3 regions of the Spirillospora sp. NPDC052269 genome follow, and region 3 is predicted to be linked to each of the others. Evidence: riboswitches for the same ligand, from Rfam matches in the RefSeq annotation. Region 3 holds a riboswitch; each other region holds the start of a gene.
What was found. Region 3 has a riboswitch for cyclic di-AMP ahead of AB0L06_RS12000 (coiled-coil domain-containing protein). Riboswitches for the same ligand answer to the same signal wherever they lie in the genome.
Positions count from the first base shown of each region.

Region 1: it holds a riboswitch for cyclic di-AMP, as region 3 does, so the genes downstream of both, AB0L06_RS14115 (CHAP domain-containing protein) here and AB0L06_RS12000 (coiled-coil domain-containing protein) in region 3, are expected to answer to the same signal.
Region 2: it holds a riboswitch for cyclic di-AMP, as region 3 does, so the genes downstream of both, AB0L06_RS00250 (C40 family peptidase) here and AB0L06_RS12000 (coiled-coil domain-containing protein) in region 3, are expected to answer to the same signal.

Region 1 covers NZ_JBFAUU010000006.1:53,543-63,982, reverse strand. Annotated here, with positions in the region: gene AB0L06_RS14125 (M48 family metallopeptidase) at 1-731, opposite strand, end outside; gene AB0L06_RS14120 (hypothetical protein) at 728-2,065, opposite strand; gene AB0L06_RS14115 (CHAP domain-containing protein) at 2,099-2,977, opposite strand; cyclic di-AMP (ydaO/yuaA leader) riboswitch at 2,986-3,128, opposite strand; gene AB0L06_RS14110 (C40 family peptidase) at 3,312-3,731, opposite strand; cyclic di-AMP (ydaO/yuaA leader) riboswitch at 3,871-4,088, opposite strand; gene AB0L06_RS14105 (C40 family peptidase) at 4,520-5,473, opposite strand; gene AB0L06_RS14100 (NYN domain-containing protein) at 5,703-6,968, opposite strand; gene AB0L06_RS14095 (DEDD exonuclease domain-containing protein) at 7,199-9,073, shown strand; gene AB0L06_RS14090 (rhomboid family intramembrane serine protease) at 9,175-9,924, shown strand; gene AB0L06_RS14085 (hypothetical protein) at 10,021-10,440, shown strand, end outside.
Region 2 covers NZ_JBFAUU010000001.1:46,846-57,285, reverse strand. Annotated here, with positions in the region: gene AB0L06_RS00265 (hypothetical protein) at 1-502, shown strand, start outside; gene AB0L06_RS00260 (PLL family lectin) at 733-2,805, shown strand; gene typA (translational GTPase TypA) at 2,935-4,788, opposite strand; cyclic di-AMP (ydaO/yuaA leader) riboswitch at 5,093-5,263, shown strand; gene AB0L06_RS00250 (C40 family peptidase) at 5,272-6,300, shown strand; gene AB0L06_RS00245 ((deoxy)nucleoside triphosphate pyrophosphohydrolase) at 6,492-6,884, opposite strand; gene AB0L06_RS00240 (Mut7-C RNAse domain-containing protein) at 6,956-7,702, opposite strand; gene AB0L06_RS00235 (amidohydrolase family protein) at 7,777-9,066, opposite strand; gene AB0L06_RS00230 (MarR family winged helix-turn-helix transcriptional regulator) at 9,129-9,659, shown strand; gene AB0L06_RS00225 (C40 family peptidase) at 9,772-10,440, opposite strand, start outside.
Region 3 covers NZ_JBFAUU010000005.1:113,088-123,527, forward strand. Annotated here, with positions in the region: gene AB0L06_RS11980 (LysE family translocator) at 1-32, opposite strand, end outside; gene AB0L06_RS11985 (PH domain-containing protein) at 99-554, opposite strand; gene AB0L06_RS11990 (PH domain-containing protein) at 551-1,024, opposite strand; gene AB0L06_RS11995 (nuclear transport factor 2 family protein) at 1,066-1,509, opposite strand; gene AB0L06_RS12000 (coiled-coil domain-containing protein) at 1,671-2,633, opposite strand; cyclic di-AMP (ydaO/yuaA leader) riboswitch at 2,640-2,809, opposite strand; gene AB0L06_RS12005 (S8 family peptidase) at 3,062-4,234, opposite strand; gene AB0L06_RS12010 (hypothetical protein) at 4,386-4,916, opposite strand; partial or broken gene AB0L06_RS12015 (serine/threonine-protein kinase) at 6,426-7,160, opposite strand; gene AB0L06_RS12020 (sterol carrier family protein) at 8,154-8,594, shown strand; gene AB0L06_RS12025 (LamG-like jellyroll fold domain-containing protein) at 8,756-9,397, shown strand; gene AB0L06_RS12030 (DUF4190 domain-containing protein) at 9,465-9,839, opposite strand; gene purF (amidophosphoribosyltransferase) at 10,071-10,440, shown strand, end outside.

The DNA.
Region 1 (10,440 bases), on a different contig from region 3:
TTGTTGAAGACCGGCTCGATCATGATCGGGTAGGCGAACGACCCGGCGATGACCAGCGCGCACGCGCCGGCGGCGGCGCCCGTCCACCAGTAGCGGGGGAACCGGCGGATCAGGGCGACGAGCAGGAGCAGCCCGAGGGTGTAGGTGATCCAGGTCACGCCGAGCGACTTGACCTGGTCGACCAGCCAGCTGGGCCAGCTCTGCGTGGAGAGGCCGTAGTCACGCAGGATCGACTCGCCCCACGCGGCGAACGGCATCGAGATCAGCCAGGTCAGGGACGTGAACGCGACGGCGCCGATCAGGACGCGGAGCGGCCAGCGGCGCGTTCTGGCGGTGACCCAGCCGAGGAGGCGGGCGCCGAGGGGGCTGAAGCCGAGGACGAGGATGACCGCGAGCACCGTGATCAGGCGCGCGTAGGCGGGCCAGTCGAGCGCGTGGTCGAAGGCCGCGGCGCGGTGGATCTCGGCGGGGGTGAAGTCGGGGGCGGGGTCCGGGGCGACGCGTCCGCCGGGGACGTGTCCCGGCAGCGGCGTCCAGGGCGTCGTCAGAGCGATGATCACCGCGACGGCGGCGAAGAGGACGGCCGCCGCGATCGACGCCGCCAGGCGCGGTCTCCGGTACGCGCGGGCCGTGTCGGGGTCGCCGGGGCCGGGCGGGGGCGACGGGGCGGACGCCTCGGACGATCCGGACGCCCCGGTCGGCTCCTGCGATGGGGCGGTGGCGTCGCTCACATGAGCTCCTTGCGGAGGTAGTCGCGCCAGTCGGCGGTGAAGGTGTCCGGCGGGAGGCCCAGGATCCGGCGCAGCGCGGCGGCCTCGGGTTCCCGCCCTGCCGCCCGGTACAGGCGGACGAGGGCGGTTTCACCGTATCGGTCGGCGACCATGCGGCAGGCGAGCCACGCCTCCTGGTAGGCCTGGGAGAGCCGTCCGGACGCGCCGTCGAAGTCGTCCCGGGTGGGGAGGGCCTCGGGGACGCGTCCGGCGGCCACGTCGGCGGCCAGTTCGCGGGCGGCGGACTTCACCGGGACCCTGGCGTCGCGGTAGCCGACGTAGTCGGCGAAGCCCTCGATGAGCCAGATCGGGGTGCGGCCGTCGCGGGCGCCGCCGGTGGCGACGTGCGTGAGCTCGTGGGTGAGGACGACGCGGCGGCCGAGGTCGTTGAGGCGCCCGAACGAGGGGGAGACGACGATGCGGTCCTGGCCGCGGGAGCCGTCCGGGCCGGGCGTCACGACCGCGAGGGCGGCGAACTGGGCGACGTTCCGGCTGTCTCCGGCGACGCGTCCGGCGAGGGCGGCGTCGGCGGGTGCCAGGGCGACCGCGCGGCGGGCCCAGGACGTCCCGGCGACGGCGGTGACGGCGGGGACGGCCGCGGCCAGCCGCCGGGCGATCTCGTCCAGCCCGGACGCGTCGCCCATGACCAGCGCGGGCCCCTTGCGGACGACGGTGAGCGGCCCGGCGTCGGCGATGTCGGAGTCGTCGGCCAGTCCGGCGGACGAGCCGTCCCCGATGATCGTCCAGGTGCCGGAGAGGGGCGCGAACGCCAGGTGGCGGGTGCGGGCGACCGGGCCGGTGTCGAAGCCGGTGATCCGGTAGCGCATGGAGACCTGGACCACACCGGACGCGCCGTGGGGCTGTCCGGGGGCGGTGGGGCGTTCCTCCCAGCCGTCCAGGGGGAGCTTGATCAGATTGTCGAAGAGGCGGGCCTGGGCCTGCTGGAAGGCGGCGGGCGCGTCGGCGACGGTGGCGAGGAAGGCGATCCGGTTCCGTTCGCGGACGGCCCGGGCCCGGTTCGCCAGGACGGCCGTGACCGCGCGCGGATCGGGCGTCCCGGCGGGGGAGGGCCTTCCGGCAGGCGCGGAAGCCCCGCCCGGGCGGCGGGTCAGGGCGAAGATCCCGGCTCCGGCGGCGAGGCAGGCGGCCGCGCCGCCGCCCGCCAGCAGGCCGAGAGCCCGCCGCCGCGAGGGATCCTCTGCGGTGACGGGCTCTGCGGGCCGCTCAGCGGCCCGCTCGCCGGTCTGCTCGGCGGCGGGCCCTGGGGTGGTCTCCGCGGCCCGCTCGTCGTCCATGCGGCGATCCTAGGGCGAGGCCGGGAGTGCGGGTCACTTGGCGTAGTCGGGGTACCCGTAGCCGACGATCATCTTGCTCTGGCGGTTCTTGACCTCGACCGCGCCGCCGTCGGTGTTGCCCTCGATGGTCTTGACGGTGCCGTTGCCGTTGTCCTTGATCACCATGCCGACGTGCTGGATGGCGTCGATGCTCTTGCTGCCGTTCCAGGCGAAGAAGACGACCGAGCCGGGCTTGGCCGCGCTGCCCCAGCGGTTCTGGCTCTTGAACCACTTGGCGTGGGCGACGGTCCAGGCGTCCGAGCCGACGGAGTGGGCGAAGCCGATCTGGGTGCCGACCCAGGAGACGAACATGTCGCACCACGAGGCGTCGGCGTAGAGGCCGAGCGAGCCGCCGTCACGGGCGAGGGTCTGCTTGGCCCGCTCGGTGCCCATGTACCACTGCTGGAACTTGGTCTTGCCCGCGCCGTCCTCCTTGATCCCGGCCTGCGAGGTCGCGACCTTGATCGCCTGCTGGGCGGTGGGCTTGCGCGGCGGGGCGGGCTGAGCCGGGGCCTTGGGGGCCTCGTTGGCCGCCTGCGGCTGGGCCGGGGCGGCCTGCGGCGCCTGCTGCTGCGGGGCCTGCTCGGCCTGCTGCGGGGCGTCCTTCTTGACCTGCGGCAGGGTGCTCTCGGCGGTGGCGGTCCCGGAGATCCGGGTGGACGCGGCGGCCGGCTGGAGCTCGGTGGTCGAGGCGTGCGCGGTGGTGGCGGCGATGGTGCCGACCAGGGCCGCGCTGGCGACCAGGGCGCTGGTGGTGCGCACGGACTGGAACACCGGGGTGGAGCGCAGGACCTGAGCCGCCGGGGTATCTCGCAGCGACTTCAGGACGGGATGGAGCTTGGTGGTGAGCTTGGTGGTGAGCTTGCCGTTCATGCTGGTTCTCCTCGGCTTCCATGCCGCCTACCGGGTTAGCTGACGGGTTCGGGCGTGGAAGCTGCCCTACGGCCTCTGGGAGGCCGATTCACCCCAGGTGTTCGGTGGGTCCCCGGCTCTGCGTCGACGCGCGCTCAGGCGTGTCGGGAGCGGACTCGGCGGCGGACGCCCTCGATGAGGCGCGTCCGGTACTGGATACGGACTGTCCCGCTACGGGACGGCTCGCGCTGGACGGCGAGCGAGAGGCTCGCGCTGGACGGCGAGCGGGAGGTGAGGCCCGGCGGCGGGGGATGGTGCCGCCGGGCCCTGCGGACGTGCGTCCTGGTCGTTCGTCCTAGTAGGGACGGACGGCGCCCGCGAAGGTCTTCTTGCGGTAGCTGTCGAGCTTGGTCACCCGGACGTGGTCACCGGTGTGCGGGGCGTGGATCATGTAAACCTTCCGGCCCGTTTTCTTGTAGACGATGCCTACGTGACCCTTGCCGCTAAAGAACACAAGGTCTCCTGGCGCGAGTTTGTTCCAGGAAATCCTGTTCTTTACCGAACGGTACTGCTCGGTGGTGACGCGGGGCAGTTTCACCCCGGCCTTCCGGTAGGACCACTGGACGAGTCCGGAGCAGTCGAAGGCGTTCGGGCCGGCCGCGCCATAGCGGTACGGCTTGCCCTTCCTGCTGGCCGCGTAGTCCAGCGCCTTCTGCGCGAGCTTCTGGCGCTGAGCCCAGGTCTTTTGCTTGGCCTGCTTGACCACCACGCCCACGGGCCTGGCGGTCGCCGCGTGGGCAGCTGGGGCCGGACCGGCCATCACGACGGGAGTCGCGACGGCGGTGGCGACCGCGAGGCCGCCTACGGTCCGCACACGGCGGGCTGTGCTGCTGACAGCGTTGCTGGACAGGGGTTTCTCCTTTTTCCAGACGCCTACCGGGTTAGCTGCCGGGTTCGGACGTGGAGTCGCCCTACGACGGGTCCCAGGCCCTATGGGCCTTGATTTCTGGGGGCGGGACCGCCGATTCACCCCATGCGCCGCATATGAACGTGCCCGGAATGCTGCGGACACGTCGGCGCGGATGGGTCCCCGGTTCCGCGCGCCGTCGCGCGGATTCGGCGTTGCCGTCTCGCCCCGAAGCGCGATGAGGCCGGACGACGGGACCCTGTTGTCCCGCGTGCGGGCGAGCGGCGTGATGTTGTGGGAAGGCGGGCCCTGCGAAGAAGGGCCGCGCACGGCAAGGCCGGGTAAAGGAATCCGCCGTGGCGCGCTATCAGCGCCATGCACGCCGTTTCGCGTGCGCACGGTCGGGCCGGGCCTGCCGGATGCGGCGCGTGGGGCGCGTCGCGAGAGTGGGGCGGCGGCGCGTGGAACGCGTCCCGCCGGATCCGCGGCGCCAGGGGGGCGTCGCGGGGGAGACGACGCCTGGCGGGCGCCGCAGGTGCCCCACAAGGTAGCAAAGTTCAATCAGAAGGCAAATCCACCACAAAAAAGACGTTGGCCCAGGTCACAGACCTGGGCCAACGGTTTTAGTGCGCTCGGGACGCCGGGATCGCCCGCTGTCAGGGGCGTGCGGCGCCGTACCAGGCGCTCTGGTAGTAGCCCGAGGAGATGTCGGCGATCTGGACCACGGTGCCGGTGTGCGGCGCGTGGATCATCTTGCCGTTGCCGATGTAGAGGCCCACGTGCCCGAGGCTGTTGAAGAACACCAGGTCGCCGGGCTGGAGGTCACCCTTGGCGACGTGCTTCAGGTTCCCCCACTGGGCGTAGGTGTCACGGCCGATGTCGACGCCCGCCGCCGCCCACGACTTCTCGGTGAGGCCCGAGCAGTCGTAGGAGTTGGGGCCGTCCGAGCCGTACACGTAGGGCTTGCCCATCTGCGAGTAGGCGAAGTTGATCGCCGTGCGGGCATTGCCGGAGGCCGGGCCGTTGTAGGTGCCTCCGCCGCCGCCACCGCCGGACTTGTTGTTGTCCGTCGGGTCCTGGCCGCCGAGCTTGTCCAGAAGCTTCTTCTGGGCCTTGACCTGCTTGTCGAGGCCCGTCTTCTGCTTCTTCAGGTCGTTCAGCTTGCTCGTCACGTCGTCCAGGCCCTGCTGGGCCTGGGCCTTCTCCCGGGAGACGCGCTGGGCGGCGGCGAGGAACTGGGCGAGCGCGCCCGTCCGGTTCCGGGACAGCTGCGAGATGACCGCCGCCTGGTCCAGGACGACCTGCGGGTTGCCCGCGGAGACGAAGCCGCTGACCGAGTCGGTGTCGCCGTTCTTGTACGCGGTGGCCGCCATCTTGGCGATCGCCTGGCGCTGCGTCTCGTAGCTCCGCTCCTGGGCGTCGGACGCCTTCTTGGCCGCCGCGAGCTTCTTCTTGGCGGCCTTCAGCTGACTCTGGGTCTTGTTGTACTGCTGGACCGCCTGGTCGACCTGCTCGTTGAGCTTGGTGAGCTTCTTCTTGACCTCGTCGGCGCTCGGTTTGGCCGGGGCTGCGCCGGCGAAGCCCTGGGGGAGAGTGAGCGAGGTCGCCACGGCGAGGCATGCTGTCGCCAGCACACGACGCGTCGTGGTGCCACGCTTGGGAACACTGGCCACGTTCGATATGCCCCTCTCGTCCAAGACGTCAGCGGACGACATTAGCGAGGGGCCACACCAGTCACAACCGATTCCCACCGATCTGGACTAGTTAAGCCCGGTTTACCTACCGTGCGTCACCCGTGACTCACGATGCGCACGTGAACCGTCCCCGCGGTGCTCCGAATCAGCTCCGCCCCAGGCGGCGGAGGAGGAGGGGGGACGGGACGGGGCGGGCGCCGGCCCGGCGGGCGGCGTCCTGGACCTCGCGGTCGGAGGAGACGACGACGACGGCGCGGCCGCCGGGTTCGGCGCGGACGAGTTCGCCGATGAGCTCGTCGGCGGTCTGGCCGGGCTGGCTGAACAGGACGCGGACGCCGCGGGGGGCGACGGTGGCGACGGGGGCGTCGAGTTCGGCGCCGTCGAAGACGCAGGTGACCTCGGCGCGGGTCTGGGCGGCGAGGCCGCCGAGGCCCGACAGCAGGCGGGCGCGCTGGTCGGCGAGGGTGAGGTCGCCGTAGCCGGTCTTGGTGACGTTGTAGCCGTCGACGACCAGGTGGACGCCGGGGAGCTGCAGGAGGCGGTCGAGCAGCTGCGGGTCGGCGTCGGAGAGGGCGCGGCCGGGGACGGCGCGGTGCGGCGGGGGCGCGGTCTCGCCGCCGGTCACCAGGTCGGCGGGACGGCCGATGGTGGACGGCAGGGCCAGTTCGCGCCGGACGCCCTGGGCGGCGTCCACGAGGGAGTCCAGGAGCATGCGCAGCCGGACGTCGTCGAGGTTGCGGTTCTCGCGGGCGGCGCGCTTGGCCGCCTCCGTCCCGGCCTCGGCGCGGTCGAGCCGGGCGCGCAGCTTGCGCAGCTCCTTCTCGGCGGCGGCGCGCGCGTCGCGGGCCTCGGCCAGCTTGTCCTCGACCCGGTCGGCGATCGAGTCGGCGCGCTCGGTCTCGATCCTGGCCTTGTTCCGGGCCTCGTGCAGCTTGCGGCGCAGCTCGGAGATCTCGGCCTTGGCCTCGCGCAGCTCGCCGCGCATGCGTTCGAGGTCGGCGCCGCGGCTGGCGCGGGCGCTGGTGAGCTCGGCGCGCAGCTCGGCGATGCGGCGCTCGGCGCGTTCGCCCTCGGTCAGCGAGGCCGAGCGTTCCAGCTCGGCGCGGGCGTTCTCGACCAGGCCCGTCCAGCCGTCGGGGCGGAGCAGGTAGCCGAGGACGGCGACGCGGACGGGGTCGGCGGCGGCCGGGACGGCGCCGTCCTCGACGGCGGCGGCCAGTTCCGGGTGCGACTCGCGTTCGGCGTCGCCGACGCGGGCGCGGAACCGCTCGTCGCGTTCGAGCAGGGCGGCGATGTGCTGCCCGGCGAGCTTGGCGCGCTTGCGCCGCTCGAACCGGGCGAACCGGCGCAGCGGGACGGGGACCTCGTCGAGCGGGAGCGCGCCGAGCAGTTCGGCGGCGGTCTCCACCACGCTCTGCCGGACCGCCTCGGGAAGGGGGCGGGGCGGGGGTCCCGCCGCCTCCGGGCCGCTGTCGATGATCTCGCTCCTTCTCGCAGGTCGTTCTTGAGATGACTGTTTCCCGAGGTCATCCGCCTCAACCGGTGGAGACCGGGGCCAAGCCTAGCGGTCCGGCGGGGGGACGGCCGGGGCCGTGGGGCCCGGCGGGTGTTCTGTCGGTGCGATGGCTTACGGTCGCCGTCATGACGTCCGCGCACCACCTTCCCGGGTCGGCGGGCCGGCCGCCGGCGACGCCGTCCCCCGGCCCGCGCGCCGTCCCCGCCGTCCCCTCGCAGGCCACCGCGTCAGGGGCGGCCTCCAGACGGGCGGCTCCGGAGCGGGCCGTCCCCGTGCAGGGCACCCTGGACGATCTCGGCACGCCGCTCGCCGAGGTCACCTTCGTCGTGGTCGACCTGGAGACGACCGGTGGGTCGCCCGCCGACTGCGCCATCACCGAGATCGGCGCGGTGAAGGTGCGCGGCGGCGTGCATCTCGGCGACTTCGCCACCCTGGTCGACCCGGGCGGCCCGGTGCCGCCGTTCATCACGGCCCTGACCGGCATCACGACGCAGATGGTGATGGCCGCGCCGCGCATCGGCGAGGTGCTGCCGTCCTTCCTGGAGTTCGCGCGCGGGAGCGTGCTGGTCGCGCACAACGCGCCGTTCGACATCGGGTTCCTCAAGGCGGCGTGCGCGCAGCTGGAGTACGCGTGGCCCGCGTTCCCGGTCGTCGACACGGTCGACCTGGCCCGGCGGGTCATGACCCGCGACGAGGTGCCCAACCACAAGCTCGGGACGCTCGCCCGCCATTTCCGCACCGAGACCGAGCCGTGCCACCGGGCGCTCTCCGACGCCAGGGCCACCGTGGACGTCCTGCACGGCCTGATCGAGCGGATCGGCTCGTTCGGCGTCACGTCCCTGGAGGAGCTGAAGGGGTTCGCGAAGGCCCCGACGCCCGAGCAGCGGCGCAAGCGCCACCTGGCCGAGAACGTGCCGGGCGAGCCCGGCGTCTACCTGTTCGAGGACGGCGGCGGCGAGATCCTCTACGTGGGGAAGTCCACGAACCTGCGCACCCGCGTCCGGTCGTACTTCACCGGGTCGGAGACGCGCTGGCGGGCCCGGGAGATGGTCGGGCTCGCCCAGCGGGTCCGGACGATCGTGTGCGCGACCGGGCTCGAGGCGGAGGTCCGCGAGCTGCGGCTCATCGCGGAGCACAAGCCCCGCTACAACCGGCGCTCGAAGTTCCCGGAGCGGGCGATCTGGCTGAAGCTCACGGCCGAGCCGTTCCCGCGGCTGTCGGTGGTGCGCGAGTCCCGCGACGACGGCGCGGTGTACCTCGGGCCGCTGTCGTCGACGCGGCAGGCCGAGGAGGCGAAGGCGGCGCTGCACGAGGCCGTCCCGCTGCGGCAGTGCACCCAGCGGCTCACGCTGCGGCTGGTCGAGAAGGGCGGGGGCCGCGCCTGCGCGCTGGCCGATCTCGGACGCTGCGGCGCGCCCTGCGTCGGCCACGAGACGCCGGAGGAGTACGACGAGCACGCCGCGACCGCGAGCGCCGTCATGAGCGGCGATGTCCGGCCGGTCGTGAAGGCGGCGCGGCGGCGCATCGCGCGGCTCGCCGAGGAGTACCGCTACGAGGAGGCCGCCGCGCAGCGCGACCGGCTCGCCGCGTTCGTCCGGGCGGCGGCGCGCGGGCAGCGGCTGGCCGCGCTGGCCCGGTTGCCGCAGGTCGTGGCGGCGCGTCCGGCGTTCGACGGGGGCTGGGAGCTGTCGGTCGTCCGGTACGGGCGGCTCGCCGCGGCCGGGACGGTCCCGCCGCGCGCCGCGCCCCGTCCCTATGTGGACGCGCTGATCGCGACCGCCGAGACCGTCCTGCCCGGTGCGGGCGGCGCGCCGGGCGCGATGACGGGGGCGGGCAGCACCGGCGCCGAGGAGATGGAGTGCGTGCTGCGCTGGATGGACGCCCCGGGCGTCCGGCTGGTGGAGGTCGAGGGGGAGTGGACGTGCCCGGCGTACGGCGCCGAGTCGTTCCGCGGATGGATCGACAACGCCTACGCCGCCGTGGACCCGTCCGACCGTTAGGGTTCAGGGGCATCTAGGGTTTGCGGGCATCTGCCCGAGATAGCCGCCGATAGCCGAGATAGTCGCCGACGCCGCCTCCTCCCGATCTGGACGCCTCCTCCATGGCACTGCCCCTCTACGACAGTCAGCCCGCCCGCCGGGTCCCCTGGGTGACCTACCTGCTGGTCGCCGCGAACGTGCTGGTGTTCCTGCTCACGCCGATGGCGCAGTTCGCCACCTGGTACGGCGAGAGCGGCGTCCGCGAGTGCAAGGTGACCCAGTTCACGATGGAGTACGGCGCCGTTCCGAAGGAGCTGACGACCGGCGAGCAGCAGCCGCTGCCGGCCGACGTCACGCACGCGTGCGGCCCGGCGACCTTCACCAAGACGCCGTGGACGTCCGCGTTCACCTCGATGTTCCTGCACTCGAACTGGATGCACCTGCTGGGCAACCTGGTGGTGCTGTTCGTCGTCGGGATGGGCGTGGAGGACCGGCTCGGACGGCTCCGGTACCTGCTCTCCTACCTGTTCTTCGGGCTCGTCGCGGTGTACGGGTTCGCCTACACCACGCCCGATTCGGGCATCCCGCTGATCGGGGCGTCCGGCGCGATCGCCGGGGTGCTGGGCGCGTACCTCGTCCTGAACCCGCGCGGCCGGATCATCAGCTACGTCGCGCCCGTCTTCGTCGCCCGGCTGCCCGTGTGGGTCGTGCTCGGATCGTGGTTCGTCCTTCAATGGCTGTCGCTCGGCGACAAATCGAGCAACGTCGCCTACGTGGCTCATATCTATGGTTTCGCGAGCGGCATGCTGTTCGCGTTCCTGGCCCGCCGGGCCGGTCCCGCGCGCGGTATCGTCGCGCTGTCCCGAGGCTGATTCTCCCGAGAGCTCCCCGCGAAGTTCCGCGGGGAGCTCTCGCGTTCCCGTCCGCGATTCCCTGATTTTGTCGTACCCCCTTGGGATGATTGCGACATGTCAAACGAGGACGCGGATGACCTCGCGTGGGAGCGGTCCGCCGTAGTGCGGGTGATGCCCTCCGCGAAGGCGCGGAAGTTGGCGAAGGTGCCGTTCGTCGAAATGGCGGGCGGACGACTCCAGGGCGTGGTGTCGAGTGGTTCCGACATCACCCGGGTTTATGTTTCGTCCATTGCCGCGGAAACGCACGCCTACAGCTGCAGCACCAACAACAACCGGAGGTGCGGGGGGCTGAGCGGCCCCTATAGGTGCAAACACCTCGACGCGCTTGTCAAGGAGGCGGTGCTCCAATACGGAGCCGAACGCGTCGCCGCCTATCTGGGCGTGGAGGTCGAGCCGGGCGGCGACGTCGCCTCCCTGCTCGACGGGACGGAGAGCGGGGACAACCCGGCCGCCACGGTGTTCAACCGGTTCCTG
Region 2 (10,440 bases), on a different contig from region 3:
GCAGCAGCACAAGTGGCTGACGGTCAAGCCGCTCGCGGGCCAGAAGCCCCTGATCACGCAGGTGGGCGGGGCCTTCTCGAGCAACCTGACCGTCTACTGCTCGCACGGCGCCTACCGCGTCCGCTTCCCCGGCGACCCGACGTTCGCGCCGTCCACCAGCCCGAACGTCCAGGACAAGCGCATCAACTCCCTGGCCTACGGCTGGAAGGTCACGCCGCACACCGTCCGCAAGAACGGCTACGTGTACGTCAGTGGAACCCTCAAGCACGACCCGACGCCGGGCCACTACGTGCCGTTCAAGGGCCAGCGCGTCTACCTGTACGTGAAGCTCAAGGGCCAGAAGAACTTCTCCTGGTTCGCGCGCCCCAAGACCGACTCCAAGGGACACTTCAGCGGGCGCATCCGTCTTCCCAAGGACGCTTACTTCATTTACCAGTACTTCGGCGACAACAACCACTACTACGACGCGCCGGTCAAGGCGACCTTCGTGCACGTCCGATAACTAGGTGGACGTCCATGGATGTCCGATAACCAGATAGTGCGCGTTCTGTAGCGAGACGGCGGCGGTCCGGAGTTTCCGGGCCGCTGTTGTCTTTTCGTGACCTGAGGAGCGCAACCTGAAGGCGAGTTCGTGCATCATCCCAAGTGCGCGTTTGCCGCAAATTTCATAACTCGGCGTCCCACGAACGGCACGGCCCGTTCAGGTGCGTCGCAGGACGGCCGGGAGGTCGCTTGAAGCGGGGAATCCGTGCGGTCGAGGCGATTTTCGCCCTGGGGGCGCTCGGTGTGATGTCGTCGCTGGTGGCGGCGTTCCCTGAGGACCACGGCACGCACACCGGGGCGCACGGCAAGATCGCGGACCGGGCGGGGCGGGCGTTCGCCGACGGGGTCCGTCCACCGAGCGGCAAGGGAACGGCCTCCGCCACGCCCACGGGCGCGGCGGGCGGGCACTGGTCCGGATCCGGCGGGCGGTTCATGCAGCTCGTCGCGCACGAGGACGACGACTCGCTGTTCTACTACCCGGACATGATCCGGTCCGCGGCCTCGGACTCGACCACCGTGTACCTGACCAGCGGCGAGGCCACCGGACGCCAGTTCCACAACCGGTGCGTGTACGGGCAGCACCGGGAGGACGGCGCGCGGGCGGCGTGGGCGCGCAACGCCGGGCTGCCGGACCGGTGGACGCGGGCGCCGCTGCGCCTGCCGGGCGGCCAGGCGGTCGAGCTGGACACGCTGAACGGCGCGTCCAACATCCGGCTCGTCTTCTTCAAGCTGCACGAGGCCGGGGACAAGCCGGCGATGAAGCGCACCTCGTCGCTGGAGCAGCTGTCCCACGGGGCCGGCGCGGCGACGACGCTGGGCTCGGAGTCCACCGACGGGCCGGGCTGCGACCCCCGCTACGTGCGCCAGCGATACACCAGGCAGCAGCTCGAGAACGGGCTGACCTGGCTCATGCAGCGCTTCGGCCCGAGCGTCGTGCTGGCGCAGGACCCGAAGTCGCCGCCGGTCCAGGGCCGGTTCACGCACGTCGTGACGACGATGGGCGACCACACCGACCACCAGGGCGCGGGCCGCCTGGTCGCCGACGCCGCCGCGCGGTACGCCGGGCCGCAGCGCGACGGGAGCGTCCTCGTCCGGTACTACCGCGACTACAACATCCGGAGCTCGCCGCCGAACCTGGGCGCGCTGGCGCCGGCGAAGAGGCAGCTCTTCCTCACCTACCTCGGCCCGCACGGCGCCAACGACCCCGGGCCGAACCCGAACAACCCGACCTTCTACACCTTGTTCTACTCGCGCCAGTACACCCGCTGGACGAACGGGACGACCTGGGCCGTCCTGGACAGCGCGAAACGGCTGAACGCCTTCGCCGTCCTGGACGGCAGGGTCGCGCAGTGGCAGCAGGCGCAGCCCGGCGGCCCGTGGACCGGTCCCAAGTTCGGGCCCGGCGGCGGCCTGGCGCCGTACGTGACGGCCGTCCGGGACGAGCACGGCATGCTGCACCTCTTCGCTCTGCGGATGTCCGACGACGCGATCGTGACGGCATCGCAGAAGGCGTCCGGCGCCTGGACGGGCTGGTGGTCGCTCGGCAACCCCGACCCCGACGCGGGGCTGACCGTCGGGACGCCCGCCGTCGCGGTCACGCCGCGCGGCGACATGACCGTCGCGGTGCGGAACCTGGACGGCGGCGTGAGCGTGAAGACGCGGCGCGGCGGCACATGGGCGGGCCACTGGACCGGCCTGTCCGCCAAGGGCGTGCGGGATGGCGTCGCCGCCGTCGCCGACGCGTCCGGACGGGTGGAGGTCTTCGCGCCGACCGACAAGGGCGTGGCGCGGTGGCGGCAGCAGAAGCCGGGCGAGCCGTTCGTCCCGGTGCTCGGCGGCTCCGGCGGCCCGCCCGCCGGCCCCGTGACCGCGGCCGTGGACGCGACCGGCGCGGCGCGGATCTACTACCCCGCGTCCGGGACGGCGTCGACGGTGACGCAGTCCGACAACGGGATGCGCCCCGACCCGCTGTACGGGCCGATGACGTTCGAGGGCACGGCGGTCGCGACCAGCGGGCAGCGGACCGTCCTCGCGGCCCGGACGGCCGACGGCGCGCTCGCCCTGGGCGTCCAGAACGCGCCGTACGGGCCGTACGCGTGGTCCACGCGCCGGGCGGACGTCATGGGGTCGCCCGCCCTCGCCTACGACGCGCAGGGCCGTCTGGTCGCGCTGGTGTTCGGCAGCGACGCGCACCTGTACACGATGCGCGCGACGAGCCCGGGCTCCGCGACGTCCTTCACCGACTGGACCCGCACCGGCTGACGGCCGGGCCCGGGCCCGCCGGGACGCGCACCGGCCGAGAGAACGAGAAGGTCGAGAGAAGCGAGAAGGCCCCCGCCGCAAGGGCGGGGGCCTTCTCGTTCGACCGGATCAGCCGGTTCGAGGGCTCGATCAGGAGTTGCGCTTGGCGCGGGCGCGGGTCCGCTCGCGCTCCTTGGCGTCCAGGACGATCTTGCGGATCCGGACGAAGGTCGGGGTGACCTCGACGCACTCGTCGTCCCGGATGAACTCCAGGCTCTCCTCGAGGGTGAGGATCCGCGGCGGGGTCAGCGTCTCGGTCGTCTCGGCCGTGGAGGAGCGGACGTTGGTCTTCTGCTTCTCCTTGGTGATGTTGACGTCCATGTCGTCGGCGCGCGAGTTCTCGCCGACGATCATGCCCTCGTACACCTCGGTGGTCGGGCCGACGAAGAAGGTGCCGCGCTCCTGCAGGTTCAGGATGGCGTAGCCCGTCGCGGCGCCCGTCCGGTCGGAGACCAGCGAGCCGCTCGGACGGGTGCGCAGGTCGCCGAACCAGGGCTCGTAGCTCTCGAACACGTGGTGCGCCATGCCGGTGCCGCGGGTCTCGGTCATGAACTCGGTGCGGAACCCGATCAGGCCGCGCGCCGGGACCAGGAACTCCATCCGGATCCAGCCGGTGCCGTGGTTGGTCATGTGCTCCATGCGGCCCTTGCGGACGGCCATGAGCTGGGTGACGGCGCCGAGGTGCTCCTCGGGGATGTCGACCGTGAGGCGCTCGACCGGCTCGTGCTTCTTGCCGTCGATCTCGCGGGCGACCACCTGCGGCTTGCCGACGGTCAGCTCGTAGCCCTCGCGGCGCATGTTCTCGACCAGGATGGCCAGCGCCAGCTCGCCACGGCCCTGGACCTCCCAGGCGTCCGGACGCTCGGTCGGCAGCACCTTCAGCGACACGTTGCCGACCAGCTCGCGGTCGAGGCGGTCCTTGACCAGGCGGGCGGTGACCTTGGTGCCCTTCTCCCGGCCGGCCAGCGGCGAGGTGTTGGTGCCGAGGGTCATGGAGATCGCGGGCTCGTCCACCGTGATCAGCGGCAGCGGGCGCGGGTCGTCCGGGTCGGCGATGGTGTCGCCGATCATGATCTCCGGGATGCCGGCGATCGCGATGATGTCGCCCGGGCCGGCCTCGTCGGCGGGCTTGCGGGTGAGCGCCTCGGTCATCAGCAGCTCGGTGATCTTGACCCGCTCGACGCTGCCGTCGTGCCGGCACCACGCGACCTGCTGGCCCTTCTTGATCACGCCGTTGTGCACGCGGCACAGCGCGATCCGGCCGAGGTAGCTGGAGGCGTCCAGGTTGGTGACGTGCGCCTGGAGCGGGGCGTCCGGGTCGAAGGACGGCGCCGGGATGGTGTCCTTGATGACCTGGAACAGGGGCTCGAGGTCCTCGCTGTCGGGGAGCTCGCCGTCGCCCGGCTTGTTCATCGAGGCGCGGCCGGCGCGGCCGGAGGCGTAGACGATCGGGAAGTCGATCTGCTCCTCTTCGGCCTCGAGGTCCATGAACAGCTCGTAGGCCTCGTCGACGACCTCGTCGATGCGGGCGTCCGGCCGGTCGGTCTTGTTCACGACCAGGATGACCGGGAGCCGCGCCTCGAGGGCCTTGCGCAGGACGAACCGGGTCTGCGGGAGCGGGCCCTCGCTGGCGTCCACCAGCAGGACGACGCCGTCCACCATGGACAGGCCGCGCTCGACCTCGCCGCCGAAGTCGGCGTGGCCGGGGGTGTCGATGATGTTGATCGTCATCCCGGCGTGCCGGACGGCGGTGTTCTTGGCCAGGATCGTGATGCCCTTCTCACGCTCCAGGTCGTTGGAGTCCATGACGCGGTCGTTCACGTCCTGGTTCTCACGGAACGCGCCGGACTGCCAGAGCATGGCGTCGACCAGTGTGGTCTTGCCGTGGTCGACGTGGGCCACGATGGCAACGTTGCGGAGGTCATCGCGCGTGGAGAAGGGCATGCGGTTTCGCCTTGGGTGAGAGTTCGGGGATCGGCCGCAGACGTGCGACACTCACAGTTTACTCGGCCGCCCAAGGAGCCCGGTCGTCCGCGGGACGGCGGGCAGGTGAAGAACGGCCTCCACACGGGGTGATCATGCGGGTGACCAGCACCTCTTCCGTCACACGGATCCCACGCATCTCCTCCGCGACACCGGCACCACATGCGCACACATGCATACTTTGTGTGACTGTTTGGCCATTTTTGAACTTCCTTTGTAGTCTGCCCCGCAGATCCGGCCGTACCAAAGCCCCGTCCGTGGGGCAGCGACCGGACCGCCGAATCCCGCGAGGGAACCGGGGACCCACACTCCCGGGGTGAATCGGCGCACGTCACGGGGCGTCCTCTGACCGGGACGGCGTCGTGCCGTGCGGCGTAGGGCGACTCCTGGCCCGAACCCGTCAGCTAACCCGGTAGGCGGCACACGAAGAGGAGAACACCGGCCTTGGCCAAGGACCCCCAGCGCCGCCGCGTGACACTCGCGGCCGCCACCGTCCTCGCGCTCGGACTGGGCGTCGCCGCACCCGGCGCGGCCCACGCCGCGCCGACGGCCCCCCAGGCACCCCGAGCACTCCAGGCACCCCTCACTCCCCCGTCCCCGTCCGGGAAGCCCTCCGAGTCCGACCTGAAGAAGCAGCTCAAGCAGCTCCAGGACGAGGCGGAGAAGCTCACCGAGCAGTACAACAAGTCCCGCGTCGACCTCGGCAAGGCGCAGAAGGCCGAGCGGGACGCCACGCGCCGCGCGGACGCCCTCGAGGCTCAGGCCGCCCCGGCCCGGGCCGCGCTCGGCCAGGTCGCCGCGAACCAGTACATGAGCGGCGGCGGCCCGGACATGATCTTCGCGGGAGGCGCCGACGGCAGCGGGCTGTCCGACACCGCCTACCTCGCCCAGAACCGCGCGGGCGCGGTCCAGCGGCTGCAGACGCTGATCGACCAGGCCAACAAGGCCAAGTCGGACGCGCAGGCGCAGACCGCGAAGGTGAAGCAGGCCGCCGACCAGGCGGACACCGCCCGCAAGACCACCAAGGGCAAGATCGACGACGTCCAGAAGCTCCTGGACAAGCTGGGCATCACCCGGACCAAGGACCCGACGTCCGGGTACACGGTGACCGTCCGGGGCAGCGGCCTGCCGCAGAAGATGCTGCGCAAGGCCCTGACCAAGCTCGGCTCGCCGTACGTGTGGGCGGCCGCCGGGCCGACCACCTTCGACTGCTCCGGCCTGGTCATCTGGGCGTACGCGCAGGTCGGAAAGCCGGGCCTGCCGCACTACACCGGCGACCTGTTCCAGCTGGGCACCAAGATCGACCGGGGCTCGCTGCGCCAGGGCGACCTGGTCTACTTCGGCGGCGACCTGCACCACATGGGCATCTACGCCGGTGGCGGCCTGTTCCTCCAGGCCCCGCAGACCGGCGATGTGGTGAAGGTCTCCAAGATGGACCGCTCGGACTACGCGGGCGCGAACCGCATCGAGTGACCTGAAACACCACGCACGACCTGAAGCACCACGCACGCCCCGAAGCACCACGCAGCGACCGGCGTCCGCCTCCCGCGGACGCCGGTCGCTGCGTTTTCGGGGCTCTGGAACCTCGGGCCCGTCCGCCTCCGCGCCATGGCCTCATCCGGCCAGGCGGTGTGCGTCCGGCCGTGCGCGCCCAGACGGGCCGGTCAGCGGGCGAGGTGAGGGGTGATCGCCTCGACGACCGGGAGGTCGCCTGGAAGCCACTCGACGTCGTAGAGCTCGTCCGCGGTGAGCCAGCGCAGCGCGAGGTGCTCCAGGGCCTCCGGCTCGCCGTCCACGACGGTCGCCGTCCACACCCGCAGGACGGACCCGCCGAGCCCCAGCGGCCAGTCGCCGCCGACCCGCTCGCCCAGGACGACCCGGACGCCGAGCTCCTCCTCGCACTCGCGGACGAGCGCCTGCTCGTCGGTCTCCCCCGGGTCCACCTTGCCGCCCGGGAACTCCCATCCCCCGGCGAGCTCCGGCGGCTCGGCCCGCTGCGCGGCCAGCAGCCGCCCGCCGGAGATGATCGCCGCTCCCACCACCACGCTCACGCTCATGGACCGCCATCATGCCGTTTCCATGACCGTCCCGTGGGGCGGGGCCGAACGCGGCGGCGGGGCCCGGTGGATCAGCGCGACGAGGCGGCGTCCGACCGGGCCTGGTCGACGGTCCGCCGGGCGGTCTCCACGATCTCCTGGAGGTGGTCGCCGTGGGCGCCGCGCCAGTAGACGCGGCCGCAGTCGGCGCAGCGGCCGTACGCGTCGTAGCTGCGGCGCGTCCCCTCCGCGAGCTCCCGCTCGATCTCCGCCTTGTCCACCGGGACGAGCGTGCCGTTGCAGGCCGTGCAGCGCGTCCAGGGGGCCAGCTCGGGCGCGAACCGCTCCAGCAGGTCGTGGAGCTGGTCGTCCGGCCGGGGGCTCCGGACGTACGCGCCGAACCACAGCGCGCGCCGCATCAGCAGTCCCCGGTCCTGCGTGAGCAGGACGCGCCGCTCCTCGTTCGCCTGGACGACCAGCTCCGGGTCGTCCATGTCGTTGTGGTAGGCGGTGTCGAGGCCGATCAGGCGCATCCGGCGGGCGAGGGTGCCGAGGTGCACGTCCAGCAGGAAGCGCGGCGCGGCCTGCCCCGGATCCAGGGGGACCTCCTGCGGGCGCGCGACCGGCCCGACCCGCACGACCGCGCCGGAGGCCGGGCGGTGCGACGGCTCGACGGCCGCGCCGTCCGCGGTCAGGGTCCCGACCTCGGGCAGCGGGACGCCGAGGGACTCGATGACGTGTCCCAGGCTCGACGTCCCGTCCCAGGCGATCCGCTGGCGCTCACGACGGCGCGCGGCAGGCAGGAAGAAGAGCAGTTCGGGCGCGATTTCCAGTGTCATGTCCGGCTCGTCCACGCGGCCAGCATGTCACGCCACCCCCACGCGCCACCCCTCTATTTCGCCGTGCCGCCCGGCTACCGGCCTGCGGACGGCGCGTCCGCGGGGACCTTCTCGGCCAGGTAGGCGGCCGAGGCCCCGAGCCGGTCCAGTGCCGTCGCGACGTCCGCGACCAGGCGTCCGTCACGCTTGACGATCCGTCCGGCGACCATGACGGTGTCGACCGCACGCGTGTCGGCGTACAGGACGACGGCCGCGACCGGGTCGTGGACGGGCGCGATCCCCGGCAGGTCGGTGCGCAACAGCATGATGTCCGCCTGCAACCCGGGCGCGATCTCGCCGGTGACGCCGCCCAGGCCCGCGACCTGCGCGCCCTCCACCGTCGCCATGCGCAACGCGTCCGCCGTCGTGAAGCCGAGCCCCACGCCGTCCGGACGGCCCCGCTCGACGTAGTAGGCGGCGCGCATGAGGCTGAACATGTCGGAACTCGCGCTCGTCACCGCGTCGGCGCTGAGACCGCTCGGAATGCCCGCAGCTCGTGCGCGCCCGGTCACCGGGAGGCTGAATCCCATCGCGGTCTCGACTGCCGGCGAGACCGCGACCGTCCCGCCGTGGTCGGCGATCCGCTTGAACTGCTCGTCGGTGTAGTCGTTGGCGTGGACGTACATCGTGCCGGGCGTCCACAGGTCCTGGTCGTCGAGGAACGCGAGCCCGCCGGCCGCGGCCTCCGCCCCGTGACCGCCCATGTGCGTGGTGATCATGACGTCCAGGTCGCGCGCGGACAGCCACTCCTCCCGCGCCTGCTCCACCGAACCGAGGTCCGGACCGAGCGCCGCCACGGCCATCCGGACCAGGCCGTCGCCGCACGCCTCCCGGACGCGCCGGGTCTCGGCGGCCCGCGTCTCCTCGCCGCCCGCGTGGAAGTAGCCGTACACCGCGCGGATCCCGGCGTCCCTGAGCGCGTCGAGGTTCGCCTCGACGTACTCGGGACCGGCCGGGGCGTGCGCCCAGTCCACGACCGTCGTCACGCCCGAGTCGAGCGCCTCCAGCGCCGAGCCGAGCACGCCCGCGTACAGGTCCTCGGGCCTGAGCGCGGGGCCGAGGCGGCTGAGCACACGCTCGAAGTAGGCGGGCAACGACGTGTCCGGCTGGACGCCGCGGATCGTGCCCTGCCACATGTGCCGGTGGGGGTCCACGAACCCGGGCAGGACGATCCGCCCGGACGCGTCGACCACCTCCGCGTCGTCCGGTACGGGCAGGTCAGGACCGACGGCGGCGATCACTCCGTCGCGGACGAGCACGTCCACGACACCGAGATTCCGCGGGCTCAGCACGAGCCCGCCCTGGATGAGAAGAGGGGATGTCATGGCCGAAAGCTTAGAGAAAAGCTTTTCTGAAAGCAATACGAGCGGCGAGTATCCTCGGCTGCGTGCAGCACGATCGGGACCGGGACCACGCCCGGCGTCGCGACGAGGTCGACCCCCTGGTGGAAGGCTGGCGCGCCGACGGGCTCGACGACACGCTGATCGCCATGCTCGAGCTGGGCAAGCGCGCCGGACGCATCCAGAACCTCATCCTCCAGGCCATCCGCACGGAGCTCACCGACCTCGGCCTCACCTACGCCGAGTTCGAGGTGCTGACCGTCCTGCGGCGCGCGGGCAGCCCCTACCGGCTGCGCCCGACCGACCTCACCCGCTCCGCGTTCCTGACGTCCGGCGGCACCAGCAACGTCCTGCAGCGCCTGGAGAAGGCCGGATACGTCGAACGCGGCACCGACGAGGGCGACGCCCGGGGCCGCTGGGTCCGGCTCACCGACGACGGCCTGCGCGTCACCATGGACGCCCTGGCCGCCAGCGGCACGGCGCACGACGACGTCCTCGGATCCGTCCCGACCGAGAAACTGCGCGCGGCGGCCGACGCCCTCCGCGACGTCCTCGCGCCCATCACCCCGCGCCGCTGACGCTCAGCGGCACGGGGCGGTCGGCCGCCGAGCCTGCCCGTCCCGGCGGCGCGGGGGCAGGCCCGCCTCGGCGGCACGGGGGCGGACCCGCCTCGGCGGTGCGGGCGCCGGGTCAGCCGCCGGGCCGGCCGGCGGACGTCAGGTGCGCGAGCTGCGACTTCAGCGCCTTGGTCGCGAGCGGACGCGTGGCCCCGATCCAGTCCGGACGGTTGTACGGGGTGACGCCGATGTTCGGGACGCACGCGGAGCAGCGCGCGACGATCATCCGGTTCTTCCCGATGACCATGCCGACGTGCCCCGGGTTGTCCGAGGACGTGCCCGGCCCGGAGTTGAAGAACACGAAGTCGCCCGGCTGCTCCTGCCCCTTGGCGATCTTCTGGCCGAACGGCCACTGCTCGAACGTCGTGCGCGGGATGCTCAGGCCGACCGACTTGTAGGCGGCCTGCAGCAGGCTGGAGCAGTCCCAGGCGTCCGGCCCGGCCGCGCCGAAGATGTACCGCTTGCCGCGCTGCGCCAGCGCGAACGAGATGATCTGCTGGATCAGCCCGGACGACCCCGCGGGCAGCTCGTCGTCCTTGCAGTCCACACCGTTCGACTGGACGACCTTGTAGTTGCCGTTCGCGTACTTCCCGGCCCAGTCGAGGACGAGGTTCACGTAGTCCCAGGAGTGGTTGTACATGAAGATGGCGGTCTTCATCCGGTCCGGGGCGCCGTTGTGCTTGAGGTACGCGCCGGCGGTGTAGATCGCGTCAGCGGGGTCGTACAGGTTCTTCTTGCCGTC
Region 3 (10,440 bases):
GCGAAAGACCACAAAGCAGTTGAAATTGCCACGGACGGCCAGCCTACCCGCCGTCCAGGGCAGTGAAGAGGCCATACCGGGCAAATCGCCTGACGGTCCTAGGGCAGGTCGGCGATCGCCTTCCGCACCAGGAGCTGGAGGTCCCGCACCTGAGCGTTGAACTCGTCGTCCTTCGCTCCCGCGAAGAAGCCGGGCAGCCGCCGCTTCCGACCGTTCCTGAGCCGCACCTTCGCGATCCGGGTACCGCGGTTTCCGGGGTGGGGATCGACGGTCGCGACGTCCTTCCACCGGACGAACCGGCGCACGAACATTCCGCGCAGGCGCAGCCCGTCCGGCGTGACCTCGGTCCTCCCGAACCGCAGCGCGCCGATGTACAGCATGACCGGCACGAACACGATCGAGAACAGCCCCGCCGCGCCGATCCACGCCTCCACGCCGCGGCCGCCCAGCCCGAACAGCACCGCGAGGGTGCCCCAGACCGGCGTGAAGTAGAACGGCGCTCTCCGTGCGTCCCGCGCCGACCGCGGTGTCAGCTTGAAAATCTGCTCTGTCATGCCATCCCGCCGTACGACAGGTTCCCGATCGCCTCCCGCACCACGTACTGGAAGTCCGCCACCTGTGCGTCGTACTCGGCGTCCTCGGAGGACTCGGTGTAGAAGCCGGGCACCCGCCGCTTCCGCCCGTTCATGAGCAACACCTTCACGACGAAGTACCCCTTGGGACCCCGGTAGGAGTCGACGGTCCTGATCTGCTCCCACCGGACGAACCGACGTACGAACAGGCCGCGCAGCCGCAGTCCGTCCGGCGTGACCTCGGTCTTCCCCGCCAACTGCGCGATGATGTACACCGAGATCGGCACGAAGGGGATCGCGAATATCAGCAGCGCGCCGAGCCGGCCACTGGCGTCGTCGGAGGCCAGTCCGAGCAGTGACCAGGGCAGGCCCCACACCAGGGCGAAGAGGAAGGGCGCTCTCTTCGCCTGCCGCCGAACCCGGGGCGTCAGCCTGTACACCTGCTCCGTCATGCAGCGAATCGTACGACTTCAGTCGATCTCGGACACTCGGCTCACCCGGCGCGGGGCGCTTCGAGGGCGCGGACGACGGCCAGGGTGTCCAGGTAGAACGGCCGGAATTCCGAGATCCGGTCGCCGCGGACGCCGATCAGCTGCATGACCGAGGTCTCCAGCCGCCGTCCGCTGACCCGCGCCACGAGGACGCCGCGGTTGTGCACGACCGCGCTGTCGGCGTCGATGACGAAGCGCTGCTCCAGGAACTCCAGGGAGCTCCAGTGACGGCTCATCTCGGTCATGAAGCGCTCGACCCCGGCGGGCCCCTCGTAGACGCCCCCGTAAGGCAGGCTCTCCGCCTGGTGCATGACCACGTCCGGGGTCAGGCAGTCCGCCATCTCGTCGAACCGCGCCCGGCCCGGGCCTCCGGCCTTCAGGTAGGCGGCCTCGGCCGCGAAGAAGCGCTCCAGGGTCGCCAGCACGCTCTGACGGCCGCTCGTCATGTTCACGCCGTCATCGTCCCGCCCCGAACACGGCCAGACCGGCGAGAATCCGACGACACGTTCGGCCGCGTAGCCCGCCCTCGCATGGCACGCCAATGACCGGGGCCTATGTGCCCCCGGACACCTCCGGAGCACATATGCCCTGGTCAGAGCGGGCGTGCCTAGAAGACCGAGATGTGGACGTGGTCGAAGTGGTTCGCGGTGATGCCGCCGCGGTCGCTCATGCCACGCCAGCCGGGACGGCGCATGTCGTAGATCCGCTGCTGCCAGATGATGTATTTGATGCCCAGCGAGGAGGCGTGGGCGATCGCGTACTTGGCGACCTCGTCACCGTTGGCGTTGCGGTCGGCCGTCGGCGAGACACCGCCGGACGACTCCATGAAGTCGCACGCGGTGCCGGTCGCGTGGTCCTGCGCGTCCGCGCCGCCGCGGTAGCAGCCGATCGTCGGGAACGGGCCGAACTCGGTGTCGATGACCTGCTTCACGTGCATCATGCGCGGGGTCACGCTGCCCATGCCGACGCTCGGCGACTCCGGCTTGTACTTCTTGACCAGCTTCTTGATCTGGGCCTTGCGGGACTTCAGGTCGGCCAGGTTCTTCTGCAGGTCGGTGATCTTCGCCTGCGCCTGCTGCTTCGCCTTCTCCTGGTCGGTGACGAGCTTGGTGATCTGCTGGACGCGCGCCGACTGGTTCTGCGCGACATGGCTGGCCATGCTCATCGTGTTCAGGAACTCGGACGGGTCGCCCGCCGCGACGACGGTGATGCCCGGGTCCTGCCCGCCGCTCATGTACTGGTTCGCGGCGAGCCGCGCGACGAGCGTGCGCGACGCCTCGAGCTGACCGCGCAGGTCGTCGGCCTTCTTCATGGCCTTCTTGGCGGCCCACTGGGCGTCCTTCAGCTCCGCCAGGTCGCCGCCGTACTCCTTGTCGAGCTGGTTGATCTGCTTGTTCAGCTTGTCCATCCGGTCGCTGTCGCCGGGGGAGGCGTCGGCCGGGACGGTGCCGGACAGCAGCGACAGGAGGATCGCGACCGCGACGGCCGGCGCGGCACGCCGTCCGCGCCTGTCCCGGGGGACGGTCGGGGCGAAGCGTCGCTCGCGGCGGGTGGAGGTGGGGCGCTCCACGTCCTCTCCTCTCCTCTGGGCGGCCTACCGGGTTAGCTGACGGGTTCGGGCGCGGGAGTCCGCCCTATCGCAGGCGCCGTGCGGCGCCGGCGAATTCACCCCGGCCGGACGGGGCGTCCGGCGGATGGGTCCCCGGCTCCCGGACGGGGGCGTCCGGGACTCGGCACGTCCGGCAAGCCTGTCGCGTCGAACACGGACAGTCACCGACCGGACACCAACAAACTGCAAGGAACTGGGTGTTGCCTCGCCAAAGATTAGACCCCTGAGGCTGTTGGGACGACCCCGGGAGGGCAATGTGGCGCGCGGATCCGTGAGATGCGCGATGGCCCGGCCCCGCGAACGGAACCGGGCCATGATGACCGTGAGTGAACGAGTCGCGCCTTACGGCGAGTGACGCCTCAGCGAGTCACGTCCACTGGAGTCGCGCCTTACAGCGAGCCCTTGTAGAGCAGCCGGTTGCCCGTGCCCTTCAGGCCCTTCAGGACGTTCTTGGTGGAGTTGGTGTACAGCCACTTCTGAACGGTCGGGAAGGTCGCCGTCCGGTGGCCCTGCAGGTAGAGCGCCGCGACACCGGCGACGTACGGCGACGCCATGGACGTGCCGCTCTCGACCTGCGTGCCCCCGCCCGGCCAGGTGGACGTGATGCCATAGCCGGGGGCCATGATGTCCACGCACTTGCCGTAGTTGGAGAAGCCCGCGCGGTTGTCGTGCGAGGTGGTCGCACCGACGGCCTCGACCCAGGACGCGCCCGACGGCGAGAACTTGCAGGCGTCCTTGTTGTCGTTGCCCGCGGCGACGGTCACGAAGACCCCCGACTTGGACAGGTTCGCGACGGCGGTGTTGAGCGCCGTGGACTTGCCCCCGCCGATCGACAGGTTCGCGACCGCCGGCTTGGCGGCGTGGGTGCGCAGCCAGTTCACGCCGGCGACCACGTCGGACACCGGGGCGAAGCCGTCCTGGTCGAGCACGCGCAGCGCGCGCAGCTGGACGCCCTTGGCCGCGCCGTACTTGGCGGAGCCGAGGATGCCCGCGACGTGCGTGCCGTGGCCGTTGTAGTCCCAGCCGTTGCCCTTGAAGCGCGACGCGGTCCAGGCGACCTTGGCGCGCCCGCCGAACTGCGGGTGGGACCAGGCGATACCGCTGTCGATGATGTACGCGGTGACGCCCTTGCCGGTCGCCTTGTAGGAGTAGGACTTCGACAGCGGCATCTTCCGCTGGTCGATCCGGTCCAGGCCCCACGGGAGCGGCGACTTCTGGGTGGTGGTCGCGTGCACGAGCTGGTCCTGCTCGATCGCCGCGACGCGCTTGTCATGCCGCAGCTTGTCGAGCTGCTGGTTGTTGAGGCGGGCGACGAACCCGTTGAGGGCGTCGCCGAAGCCCTGCGCAGAGGACGCGCCGACCTGCCCCGCCGCGGCGGTGGGCGAGGTGCCGTCCTTGAGAGTGACGATGTACTGGCCTGCGATGGGCGAGCCCTCGGCGGCGGTCACCTGGACCGCCTTGGGCTTGGAATCGGCGGAGGCCAGCGCGGGGATCGCCGCCGCCGCGCCCACAGAGGACGCGATCGCGCCGGCCAGCAGCAGCCTTCGGGAGACGGGCCGCAAGAGAGCTCCTTCTGCCGCGGAGTCGGATGAGCCGCGGCCAAGATCGAGGTCACCGACCCGGGAACCCTAGTGCACCTTCCGCATCACAACCCCCATAAGGGGCATATCGATCGGGTGAACTTCGACTCCACTGAGTGATCTTGAACGGGATTCACCCCTTGGTGAGGTTGCCCCCGTAGGCCAGCGCCGTGCCCGGCTTGGACCAGTCGTACTTCAGCGACCCGTCCGGCTGCCGGCTGATCTTCACGTCCCCGCTCGTGCACGGCTGGCTGACCGACAGCGCCAGCTGGAGCTCCGCCCCGGTGCCCTTCGTCAGGTTCAGCGTCCCGGTGCAGCCCTCCTTCGGATACACCGCCGTCCCCGTCTTCGCCCCGGCCTGCAACGTCACCTGCAGCGGGAACGACTCACCGCGCTGCGAGTTCACGGCCGTCCCCTTCCAGGTGCCCGCGAACGACGTCGGAATCGTGCTGACGGGCTTCCCGTCCGCCGCGTCATGCCCGGAATGGCCACCGCCGCCCCCGCCCAACCGCGGCCAGAGCACCAGCGCGATGATCACGACTCCTACCAGCACCCCGACGGCCAGCGAGATCCCCACCCCGACGACATGGTTCCCCGGCCGCCGCCACCGCGGCTTCGCCGCCCGAAGCCCCGGCAGCGACAGGACGGCCGTCTCCGACCCCACGTCCCCACTCCCGACAGGCCGCATCCCAGGAATCAGAGAGTCACCCGCCCCAGGGCCACCGCCGGCCAAGCCCATCCCAGGCGCGGCTCCACCCGGCGCGGACGCTCTGGGCAAGCCTCCACCTGGCACCTCCGAGGCACCCGTCACGGGAAGGTCCCGAGCAGTGGCACGGCTGTTCTGCCACCCTCCGGCAGGACGAGGCGCACTGGGCACCGGCGGCCCGCCCACACCCGGCTGACCCGCCCCACCGAGCCGCACATCGAGCGCTGTGCTGGGCCCACCGTCATCCCCCGCCGAGGCGCCACGAGCCCCAGAAGCAGAGTTCACATCAAGGACGGTGCTGGGCCCGTCATCCGCCAAGGCCCCGCTCGGCCGCACCGCGCCAAAGCCGGCAGGAGGCTTGGGCAGATCGAGCATCGTGCTCGGCCCATCGTCCCCCGCGCCCGAGGCCGAGCCGGCCTGAGCGAGCGCATCGGACGCCGAGCCCAAACCTCCACCCAACGAGGTCGACGCCCCAGGCGAAGCCGTGAGATCACCAGAGGCAGGCGTCCAAGCCCCCGAAGCCGACGCGGAAACCCCCCTCGCCCCACCCAACGAGCCCCCGCCCAGCACACCAGCCGCACCGTCCAACGCCGACGAAGGGGCACCCGGCACACCGACCGCAGACTGCCCGCCCGGCAAGCCCCCGCCCAGCGCTCCCGCCGCGCCGTCCAACGTTGAGGAAGAGGAACCCGGCACACCGACCGCAGATCCGCCGCCCGGCAAGCCCCCGCCCAGCGGTCCTGCCGCGCCGTCCAGCGTCGACGAAGGGGCACCCGGCACACCAGTCGCAGATCCGACCGGTCCCCCCGATGAGCTGCCGCTGAGTGTGCTCGTCGCGCCGTCCAGCGCCGCAGAGCCTCCTGGTGCACCGATCGCCGGGCTACCGCCGGGCACGCCCGGCGAACTTCCTCCGCTGGACGGAGGGCTGGGCACGCCCGATGCCGAGGTGCTCGGCACGGACGAGGAGTGGCCGCCGGACGTGCCCAGCAGGTCACCTGCCCCAGGCGAGAGCCCAGTCGCACTCGAAGAGGAGGCGCCTGGCGAAGGTGCCGAAAGTCCTGGCGAGGGCGGCGATAGGACGCCGCCCATCGCAGACGGCACGCCGCCTGCGGCGCCGCCCGACGGGATTCCACTGACCGAGCCCGTCGACGGAGGAGTGGTGGCGCCCGTCCCCGGTGAGGTCGCCCCCAGAGGATGTGGGGCACCGGCTTGCGGCGTGCCGGACACCCCAGTCGCAGAACCCTCGACGCGCGCGCCCAAGGCTGCGGCGGCAGCGGCCGCCGAACCCGGAGCGCCGGTGGTCGAGGCGGAAGTATTGGCCACCGAGTCGGGGGCGGGGGTGGCGAGGGCCTCGGCCTCGGCGCGGAGCGGTGCGGGCATGCGGGCGGCGATCGGGCCGTCCAGCATGCTACGCAGCAGGTCAGCGGCTGTGGGCCGCTCGGATGGGGATTTGTCCAGCGCGTCCGCGACCGCGTCGCGCACGGGCTCGGGCAGGGCATCGGTCGCCGGGTCGTCGTAGACGATGCGCTGCATGATCTCGGTGGGGGAGCCGTCCCCGAACGGGAGCTTTCCGGTCGCCGCGAACAGCAGGGTCGTCGCCCAGGCGAACACGTCGGTGGCCGGGCCGATGCCGTGCCCGCTGAGCTGCTCGGGGGCCAGGAAGGAGGGGTCGTCCTCGGCGCGGGCGGCCGGGCCCGCGTTCACGGCCTCCAGGGCAGTGGCCACGCCGAGGTCGGTCACGCGCGGACCCACCTGCGCGAGCAGCACGTTCGCCGGCTTCAGATCGTGGTGGACGGCCCCGGCACGGTGCGCGGCGGCCAGCGACACGGCCAGCCCGACCGCGAGCCGCTCGACCACGACCTGCCCGCGCGGCCCCTCGGCCGCGACCAGCTCGGCCAGCGACGGTCCGTCCACAAGGTCGGACACCACATAGGGACGGTCGCCCTCGACGTCCGCTGAGAGGACCTCGGCGGTGCAGAACCCGCTGACGCGACGGACGTCCGCGAACGCGTCGATGAACCGGGCGCGCACCTCGGGCTCCCCGCTCAGTCGCACATGCAGCAGCTTCACCGCGACGGACCGTCCGGAAGCGTCGCGGCCCACGAAGACCGCGCCCTGCTCGCCGACGCCGATCCGGCCGGTGATCGGGAAGTCGCCCAGTCGTTCCGGGTCGCCGGGCTGCAGGGGCAGAGCCTCTGCCATCTACGCACCCTCCGTGTTCTGCCAAGGGGGGAGAAATCCCCCGTACTTCCGCGAAAACCGATTCATCCCCCGCGTCAGCACCGGTCCCTTTCTACCGGTTGGTGACCGATGACGCGGCTGAGTCGCCCGCACCCGATCCGTCACTTCCCCACCCGAACCAAGCCCCCGGACCACCCACCCAAGAGCCGCGCCCACGCCCATCCGGCCAGCCTCCACTCGACGTTCCGGACGACCAGAACGTCCACCTTCCTGCCGCCCGATACCCATTCCCCCACTACCTCCAGCGGCGTCCACCCCCCTTTCCGTCACTCCCACCAGCCCTCACACCCACCTCAGCCCACCCCTCACACGCATCCCAGGCCCACCCCAGATCCCAGGTCTCACCCAGACCCCCAATGCCTCAAGGTCCAATGCCTCCGAGGCCCAACCGCCTCCCGGCTCCAACGCCCCCCAGCCCCAACGCGCGCACGGGGGGGTAACGCGAGGGCTCCACACGGGCCGTCCCAACGCACCCCCGCCAGCCCCCCGCGTGTGAGTCCAGCCTCCGCGTGTGAGTCCAGCCTCCGCGTGTGAGTCCAGCCTCCGCGTGTGAGTCCAGGCCCCGGGGGCGCGTGCTCCATGGGAGCCAATGCGCTCGCCACCTCGCCCCAGAGCCCCACCGCCCACACATCGCGCGCCCACACATCGCGCGCCCACACACCGCGCGCCCACACACCGCGCGACTGCCCACACCGCGCGACTGCCCACACCGGACTGCCCACACCGGACGACCACCTACGCCGGGCGACCACACCGCGCGTCCACACCGCGCGACTCCTCATGTGTGGCGCGACCCTCGTGCGGCGACCGCCTGTGCGGGGCGATCGGCTTCGTGCCGTAGTGGGCAACTTCAGGTATGTCGGCCTCCTTCTTCTTGGCTGCCGGGGCGTGCTCGCCGGTTCGTTCGGGTGGGCGTGATCGGCTTGGGCGGGGTTTCGGATAGCGTCGGCGGTGATGGCGCGCAAACCTCTTACCCGTGAGCTGCTGGACGAGCAGCGTGCCGTGCTCGGGCTGCCCGGCTACACCGGCCCGGACGAGGCGCCCGCGTTGCGCCGCGCCGCGCTCGACACGTTGCTCGCCGCCCGGACGGCGGGCGTCGAGCCAGCGCGCCCGATCGTGACCGGGGCCGTGCGGCTGCTGCTCGACCGGCTCGCCGAGCTCGCCCCCGGAAAGTCGGTCGAGATCCGCGTTCCTCCGCACGCCGCCGTCCAGGCGATCGAGGGCACGCGGCACACCCGCGGCACCCCGCCCAATGTGGTCGAGATGGACGCCGATACCTGGATCGCCCTCGCCCTGGGCGACCTGACCTGGGACGACGCCCTCCGCGACCACCGCGTCAAGGCCAGCGGGTCACGCGCCGACCTCTCCGCTCATCTCCCCCTCTCACCCACCTAGCTCCCCCTCACCTACCTAAACGAGCGGCGTCCCCGAAACGTTGGGGCCCGATCGTTGGGTCTTGTCCGCGACGCCGGTCGCTGCGACGGTGGAGGGCACCGATCACGCCCGGACGCCGGCACCGGCGCCGCGTCCGGACGCCCCGCCCGGACGCCGTGGAGGTGGGCACCGTGCTCGTCGCGCACTGGAGCTTCGACGTCGAGGACATCGACGGACGCCGGGTCGCCGACGCCACGGGCGACGGCCCCGCGATGACCCTGGACGAGGGGGTCCGGATCGTTCCCGGACGCGACGGCGAGGCACTCGCCTTCGACGGGACGGGGAGCCGCGCGACCGCCCCCGCCGTCCCGCGGCTGGCCCTCAGCCAGGTCTTCGGCTTCACCCTCGCGTTCCACGCCTGTGTCGCGGAGGGCCCGACGGGGGAGTGGCGCGCCCTGCTCTTCAAACGGGTCGCGGACGCCGACGCCCGTGCCCTCGGCATGTGGCTGCACCCGGACGCCGACCGCCTGCGCGTCCAGCTCTTCACGATCAAGGGCCCCGAGTACATGGACAGCCACGCCGGCCTCACCCCGGGCGTCTGGGCTCACCTGGCCTTCGTCGTCCACGCCCAGGGCATGTTCCTCTATCTCGACGGCAAGCTGGACGTGGCCATCCCGCTGGAACATCCCGTGGTGACGCCGAGCGGCTCGCTGTCCCTGGGCGCCGAACCCGGCAAGCCCGGCATCTCAGGTCTGATGACCGACGTCCGCGTCTACGCGGCCGCCCTGGACGAGCACACCATCCGAACCCTGGCCGGCGAGTGACCATCAGCGACGGGAATCACACTCGCCAGCAGCCGGGCCCACGCTGTAGCCGATCTCACAAACAGCCTCAGCCAGGGACGTGTGACCTCTCAGCGAAGGGGAACGTGCGGTCGATGCACTGTCGCCGGGTGTAGTCGTCCGGATAGTGATGGGTGTCGGCGCATTCCGCCGCCTTACTCAGCAGCCAGATGATCGACACTGCCCCGACCGCGAGTGTCACCGCCGAGCAGACGATCCCCGCGATCGCCCGCCTCCGGGCCGTCCCCCGCGTCAACGCGACGACGCCCAGGGCGAGGCCGACCAGCGCGGCCGGGAGGCCGAACCCGCACAGCAGCAGGCCGGGCAGCCCGGCCGACCCGAGCACCAGGGACGCCGTCGCGAGGCCACGCCGCTCCGGCACCCCCGGCGGCGGTGTCCGCGTCTGATATCCCGGCATGGTCATCGGTTCGGCCCCCAATCCGGCTCGCCGACTCGGCCTGACCCCCGATTCGGCTCGGACCCTGACTTGGCTCGGCCCTCCGCAGTCGGCTGAGGGCTCGCCTCGGCGATGGGTCCCCTGAAGTCCTGTCCCAGACTCGCGCGCCCGACCCTCCGGCCTGGGGGCGGACGGGTAAAGGTCGATTAAGGACTCCACCGATCGGAGCAGAACGGACAGGCCTTTAGACTGGCCGACGTGCCTCTCGGTGATGGACGACTGAGCCATGACATCGACCCCTCCGACCGCCCGCCGCAGGACGCCTGCGGTGTGTTCGGCGTCTGGGTCCCACAGGACCAGGCGGCCAGGGCGGAGGTCAGCAAACTCACCTACTACGGCCTGTACGCGCTCCAGCACCGCGGACAGGAGTCGGCGGGCATCGCGGTCAGCGACGGCTCGCGGATCGTGGTGTTCAAGGACATGGGCCTGGTCGCCCAGGTCTTCGACGAGTCCGTCCTGAACACCCTGCGCGGCCACATCGCGGTCGGGCACTGCCGGTACTCCACCACCGGCTCGCCGACCTGGGAGAACGCCCAGCCCACCTTCCGCTCCACCGGGCACGGCGGGC